3 regions of the Novosphingobium sp. ES2-1 genome follow, and region 1 is predicted to be linked to each of the others. Evidence: riboswitches for the same ligand, from Rfam matches in the RefSeq annotation. Region 1 holds a riboswitch; each other region holds the start of a gene.
The links. Region 1 has a riboswitch for cobalamin ahead of cobW (cobalamin biosynthesis protein CobW). Riboswitches for the same ligand answer to the same signal wherever they lie in the genome.
Positions count from the first base shown of each region.

Region 2: another riboswitch for cobalamin. It lies ahead of IM701_RS10750 (TonB-dependent siderophore receptor); the one in region 1 lies ahead of cobW (cobalamin biosynthesis protein CobW).
Region 3: another riboswitch for cobalamin. It lies ahead of IM701_RS04455 (TonB-dependent siderophore receptor); the one in region 1 lies ahead of cobW (cobalamin biosynthesis protein CobW).

Region 1 is NZ_CP063449.1:174,934-177,195, reverse strand. It holds gene IM701_RS21510 (HoxN/HupN/NixA family nickel/cobalt transporter) at 1-712, shown strand, start outside; cobalamin riboswitch at 781-1,006, shown strand; gene cobW (cobalamin biosynthesis protein CobW) at 1,190-2,227, shown strand; gene cobN (cobaltochelatase subunit CobN) at 2,237-2,262, shown strand, end outside.
Region 2 is NZ_CP063445.1:2,219,862-2,222,123, forward strand. It holds gene IM701_RS10750 (TonB-dependent siderophore receptor) at 1-1,465, opposite strand, end outside; cobalamin riboswitch at 1,534-1,735, opposite strand; gene IM701_RS10755 (cell wall hydrolase) at 1,915-2,262, shown strand, end outside.
Region 3 is NZ_CP063445.1:900,442-902,703, forward strand. It holds gene IM701_RS04455 (TonB-dependent siderophore receptor) at 1-1,361, opposite strand, end outside; cobalamin riboswitch at 1,500-1,700, opposite strand; gene cobU (bifunctional adenosylcobinamide kinase/adenosylcobinamide-phosphate guanylyltransferase) at 1,734-2,246, shown strand.

The DNA.
Region 1 (2,262 bases):
ACGGTTCGACGCCTTTCGCCAGATCGGGGCGCTGATCGCCACGGCAGCTTCGGCCCTGTTCCTGTTCACCATCGCGGCGATGAACCTGGTGATCCTGCGGTCGGTCTGGCGGACGTTCCGGCACGTGCGCGCGGGCGGTGCCTATGTCGAGGAAGACCTCGACATCCTGACCGGATCGCGGGGGCCGCTGTCGCGCATCTTCGGCAAGCTGTTCCGGCTGGTCTCAAGGCCGTGGCACATGGCGCCGCTGGGATTCCTGTTCGGCCTGGGCTTCGACACCGCGACCGAAGTCGCCATCCTTGGCATGTCGGCAAGCCAGGCCGCCAATGGCCTTTCGATCGCAACCGTGCTGGTGCTGCCGGCCCTGTTCGCTGCCGGAATGGCGCTGATCGACACCGTGGATGGCGTGGTGATGCTCGGGGCTTACGAATGGGCCTTCGTGAAGCCAATCCGCAAGCTGTACTACAACATCACGATCACCCTGATTTCCGCGGTGGTCGCCATCGTCATCGGCGGAATCGAGACGATCGCGCTGATCGGCAGCCGGTTTGCACTGACCGGCTGGCCATGGACCTTCGCCGCCGATCTGGGGGCGCATTTCAACAGCCTGGGCTTTGCCATCATCGCCTTGTTCGTGGCCTGCTGGGTGGCGAGTTTCGCCATCTATCGCTGGAAGCGGCTGGACGAAATCGAGGTTTCGACAAAGGCTTAGCCAAGAGGCGATTGCATCGGTGGCGATCTCCCGCTAGGTCGCCGCGCGAAGGTCTGGCTTCGGCCCGTCTTTCACATGATCGCGCCGGTGCCCGGGAACGGGCTTAATCGGGAATGCGGTGCGGGAAGCATGTCTTCCCAAATCCGCGGCTGTCCCTGCAACTGTAAGCGGATAGCGCGATGCACTGGCCCCTTCGAGGGGCAGCCACTGGGCGGTGCATGCGCCGTGTTGGGAAGGCGTGCATCAAGCTGTGACCCGCGAGCCAGGAGACCTGCCGGCGCACCGGTCGCTCTTGCCTTGGTCCAGGGGATGGTCATGGCACGGTATCTCTCCGTCTGAGCGACGAAGCTGTGTGGCTGGGGCTGCACGGGTCGCGTGGTTACGGGCGCAACGTCGCGCCCGCCCGTCGTCGCGCGCCGACCGGACTTGTCCGGCAAGCCCCGCCCGGTCTCGCTCTGGCGCGCGGGAGAGTTGCACGTGTCCGACCTTTCGAAGGTGCCCGTCACCATCGTCACCGGCTTTCTTGGCGCGGGGAAGACCACGCTGATCAGCCACCTGATCCGCAATGCCGGTGGCCGCCGGCTGGCGGTCGTGGTCAACGAGTTCGGCACACTGGGCGTGGACGGCGACATCCTGCAATCCTGCGCCATTCCCGATTGCCCGGCGGAAAACATCGTGGAACTGGCCAATGGCTGCATCTGCTGCACCGTGGCCGACGACTTCATCCCCACGGTGGAAAAGCTGCTCGCGCTCGACCCTCGGCCCGACCACATCCTGATCGAGACCTCGGGCCTTGCCCTGCCCAAGCCGCTGCTGAAAGCGTTCGACTGGCCCGCGATCCGCAGCCGGATCACGGTGGACGGGGTGCTGGCGCTGGCGGATGCCGAAGCCGTTGCGGCCGGGCGCTTCGCCCCCGACGTGGCGGCGCTCGACGCGCAGCGCGCCGCCGATCCCGGCATCGACCACGAAACGCCCTTGTCCGAAGTGTTCGAGGACCAGCTGGCCTGCGCCGACATGGTGCTGCTGACCAAGGTCGACCTTGCCGGAGCCGATGGCGTGGCCGCTGCGCGGGCGGTGATCGCGGCGGAATCCCCTCGCCCCGTGCCGGTGATCGAACTCGTCGATGGCGCGGTCGATCCGCGCGTGATCCTGGGACTCGACGCCGCGGCCGAGGACGACATCGCGGCGCGTCCTTCGCACCATGACGGCGAAGACGATCACGAGCACGACGATTTCGACAGCACCGTGGTGACGCTGGGCGAAATTGCCGATCCCTCCGCACTTGTCGCACGGATCGAGACACTGGCGCGCGAGCACCGGATCCTGCGCGTCAAGGGCTATGCCGCCGTGACCGGCAAGCCGATGCGACTGCTGGTGCAGGCGGTGGGATCGCGCGTGCGCCATCACTACGACCGACCATGGCGCGCAGGGGAAACCCGCCATACCACGCTGGTCGCCATTGCCGAGCGCGAGCACGTGGATGCGCCTGCGATCAAGGCGGTTCTCGCCGGCTGAGCCAGCGCAATGCACGTCATCTTCCGCGAAACGCA
Region 2 (2,262 bases), on a different replicon from region 1:
CGCAAGATACGAAGGTGATCAGGTTGCGGCTATCGCGGCGGAAGACCGTGACCGCAGCGTGAAGCTTGCCGTAGGGCGCGCCCCATTCGAGGCCGGCGTCGTAGCTCTTGCTGCGTTCGGGGTTGAGCGCGGCGTTGCCATAGTTTGAAAGCAGCTGGTAGAGCGTCGGGGCCTTGAAGCCCTCGCCATAGCTGGCGCGCAGGCGGAGGTTATCGACCAATTCGAACGCGCCGTTGGCACCGAAGGTCCAGGCCGTGCCGAACCGGCTGTGATCGTCAATGCGGACACCGGCGGCGAGGCTGGCGCGATCGCTGCTCCAGCCAAGCAGGGCGTGGCCCGAGGTGAGGTTGGCCTTGGCCTGTGCATCGAAAGTGCTCGAGAAGCGCGTCCATTCGCTGTCACCGCCGAAATCGAGCGTGAAATCGGCAGGCAGGTTGACGCGGCCCGTCAGGTCAACGCGCTCCGAGCGGCCCTTGTAGCCGTAGGACGGATCAGTGCCGAAGGTCGGGTCGTAGTAGTCGCGCTTGGTATCCGAGATCGCGAAGCCGGTGTTGAGCGTGAGATTGCTGCCGGTGAAGCGCAGTCCGATGCGGCCCGAGGCCTGTCGCGTGTCCTGATACTCAGGGGTATCGCCGAAGCTGTAGGTTGGCGGGGCGAAGCCGTCGATGTCGGTGCGGGTGTCGGCATAGCGGGCGGTGGCGACGATTGCGAGGTCTTGCGAGAGGTTGATGCGCCCGCGCCCGCCGACGCGCCACTGGCGGAAGCCATCGGGCTCGGTGCCGACCGCTGCGGCCGAGACGCCATCACTGCGGCTGTAGCCGCCGTTGACGGTGAGCGCACCGAAGTCTGACGCGATGCCTGCTGCAGCATCGGCGAGATAGCTGTCGTTCGCGCCCAGTTCGGCACTGGCTTCAATGCCGTTGAGATCGCGCGACTGGACCGCGATCACGCCGCCGATGGCCGCGCTGCCCCAGACGATGGAGTTGGAGCCGCGCAGCACGTCGATCCGCTCGACGCCGCCGGGGGTCAGCGTACCGAAGTCAAAGCCGCCCGAGGGGGCCGAGACGTCTTCGAGGCGAACGCCATCGACGAGGACGAGGACCTGCTCGGCATCCGAGCCGCGCAGACGCACGCCGGTGAAGCTGCCGGGGCCGCCGTTGCGGGTAATTGTCAGGCCGGGGACGCGTTCGAGGACGCGGGTGATGTCGGGACCCTGGATCGACTGGATTTCGTCGGCGGTGATGACGGTGACGGGCTGGCCGGTCTTGCTGAGCGGGGTTTCGCTGCCGGTGGCAATGACGGTGATGGTTGCCGGGTCGATCTTGTAGTCAGCGACAACGACATCGTCGGCCTCTTGCGCAAATGCCGGGGCGGCAAACGCGCCAAGAAATGCGGAAGCGGAAACGGAAAGCAGGTACTTCTTCACAGGACGCAACTCCGGCCACGAACGGTTGATGCCGTCCATGGCGAGAGGTGCGCTGGGCCATGAATCTGGCGCGCCTCGTCGCGTGCGCCCGGTACACCCCGCCCGGCCGCGGAACGACTACCATCGGCAGGTTTCCTGGCTCCCGGGTCATCGCCCGCTGCCCGCCTTCCCAGTACCGGGGATCGAATCCGGCACCAGTGGCATCACTGGACAGCGCGCTCTCCGGTTACAGTTGCGGGGGCAGCGCCGGATTGGAACCGGCTTCCCTCTTAGCCCGTGTTACCGGGCACCGTTGGCGTCGGCGCGGGGAACTAGCGGGAACTTTGCTGCGCTGCAAGAGGAACTACGTACTTGGGGGCAAGTCGGCGGTGGAGGTTAACCGGATCGCAGGAGCTTGTGCCGCATCGGGACAGCGGGAAATGCGGCCGTGCGCGAGGGGGCGCAAAAGGTTAGCGCAATTGAGGATTTTCAGGATTCAGCCCAGCCCCATGCCTCTCGAGCTTGCCTATCGCCCGATCGAACTGCCCGGCGTGGCAGCGACGGCTTATGGCGAGCAGCGTCCGCGCGATTTTGCGGCGCGGATCCGGCGCCGGGATATGCGCTCGATCCGTAACGCCTTGCGCGCGCCTTCGCTTATGCGGCAGCGGCTGGGCGGCGTGGCGATGTTCGGCGTGCTGGGTCTGCTGCTCGGGCCGACCGGGTGGGGCGAACCGGGCGGCGTTCAAGCGGCTGTCGCGCGCGCGCAGATGGCGGGACTGCAACCGTTTGAGCGCGGGGGTGACAGCTTTCCGGGCTCGGCGTTCTACTGGCTCGACACCAGCGACAGCGGGCTGATC
Region 3 (2,262 bases), on a different replicon from region 1:
CCGTCCAGCAGCTTCTGGGTTATGCCAGCATCCCAGCTGCGGGAACTCTCGGGCCTGAGCAGCTTGTTACCGTAGTCGCTGAACAGCTGGTACAGCGACGGCGTCTTGAAGCCCTCGCCGTAGCTGGCGCGCAGCACGGTGTTGCCTTCATTCGGCGTGAACAGAGCACTGGTGGAAAAGGTCGTCTTGCCGCCGAACGTGTCGTGATCGTCATGACGCAGACCCGCGCTCAGGGTCAGACCGGCGACCGGCTTGGCGCTAAGCTGGCCGTAGAAGCTGTTGATCCGCGCACTAGCGATGGCGAAGGGGCCGCCATAGCTTGACGTGCGGAAGCTGGCCTTTTCGGTTTCGGCACCGAAAGTGGCGCTCGCCGCATCGGTGATGTCGAAGTTGCCCTGATATTCGAACCGCTCGTTGCGCCCCTTGGCGTTGAAGGTCTCGAATTCGATGCCTCCCGTCAGATCGACGTTTCGGCGGCGGGTATCAGTCAGCGTATAGGCGATACGGTTGCGGAAGCGTCCGTCGAACAGCGCCGCGTTCAGGCCGGCATAGCCGATCAGTTCCTTGGTCCTGGCGAACTCTGGCGTGTCGCCGAAGCTGTAAGTCGGCGGCGGGAAGCCGTCGATGCCGACCTTGCCGTCCGAATACCAGCCGCGCAGGTCGACCGAGACCGCATCCGACAGCGCGATGTTGAACTTCGCGTTTGCGCCGATGTTGCGATAGCCGTCTCGTTCCGTGCCGCCGCGCGTCTCGTTGAAGGTCGAAAAGCCGTCAGTGCGCAGATAGCCCGCGCCGACATTTGCCGAGACTGGGCCGAACTTGCCCGAAATATTGCCGACCACACGCGCCGTATCGCGCCAGCCATATTCGCTGGCGAGGTTGAGGGCGAGCTTCTCCGTGGGCGCACGAGTGACGATGTTCACCACGCCGCCGATGGCCTGACTGCCCCACAGTACGGACTGCGATCCGCGGACAACCTCGATCCGCTCGATATTGCCGGTCAGTAAATTGCCGAAATTGAAGCCGCCGCCGGGGGTGGAAGGATCGTTGAGCTTCACCCCGTCGAACAGCGCAACAGTCTGGTCGCTCTCCGCCCCGCGAATGTTGACCGAGGTGGTAGTGCCAAGTCCGCCATTGCTGGTGACGGTGATCCCAGGCACCGAGCGCAGCAGATCGGCAACTCCGGCCGATTGCCGGGTAGCGATGTCATCGAGCGTGATGACGGTGACCGACTGGGCGACTTCGGAAGTGGATTGCTGGGTCCGATTGGCGGAGACGATGATGGTCTCGGCGTCCTCGGCATGTGCGACGGCAGGCAGGGTGGCTGCGGAAAGCAGCAGTGCAGTCTTCAGAACACGCATGGGTTTCCCCCTTTTGAACAACGTCAAAAGAGTCGCACGACAGCGATCACGCGTGTGGGACGAAGCCACCGCATGCGACTCTGGCTAAGTCGTCACGCGAGGGAACCTCGATCATCATCCGGCACACCCCGTCCGGACAAAAGAACGACCGTTACGGGCAGGTCTCCTGGCTCTCGGGTCAGTGTCGGCCGCTTCACCTTCCCGGCCCGAAGGCCAGTGGCATAACGAAGCGGCGACTCGCCGATCACAGTTGCGGGGGCAGCTCCGGACCATGGCACGAAGCCATTCCCGGATTCCCTATTCATCCCATCGCTGGGAACCTGTAACGCTCGCGCCTTTGTCGCAGAACAGCATGAAAGGCAAGTGGGAGCAGTGAACGGCAAGACGATTCTGGTTCTTGGTGGAGCGCGGTCGGGCAAGAGCGGCTATGCCGAAGAACTGGGCGATGCCCTGCCAGGCCCGCATATCTACATCGCTACCGCGCAGGCATTCGATGATGAAATGGCCCAGCGGATCGCCCGTCATCGCGCCGACCGGGCCGGCCACTGGCAGACGGTCGAATGTCCGCTGGAACTGTGCGAAGCGATACTGGAAAACGATAGGGAAGATGGCGTCATTCTGGTCGACTGCGTGACCCTGTGGCTAAGCAATCTGATGCTTGGCGGCCAGGATATTGCGGCGGCGCGCGCTTGGCTGGCCGGGCTGTTTCCGTCGGTTCAGGGCACATTGCTGCTGGTGTCCAACGAAGTAGGCCAGGGAATTGTCCCGGACAACGCTTTGGCCCGGCAGTTCCGGGACGAGGCGGGCTGGCTCAATCAGGCCATGGCGCGCGCGGCCGATGAGGTGTGGTTTGTGACTGCCGGGATTCCCACCCGGCTGAAATAGTTTGTCGCCAGTTTAC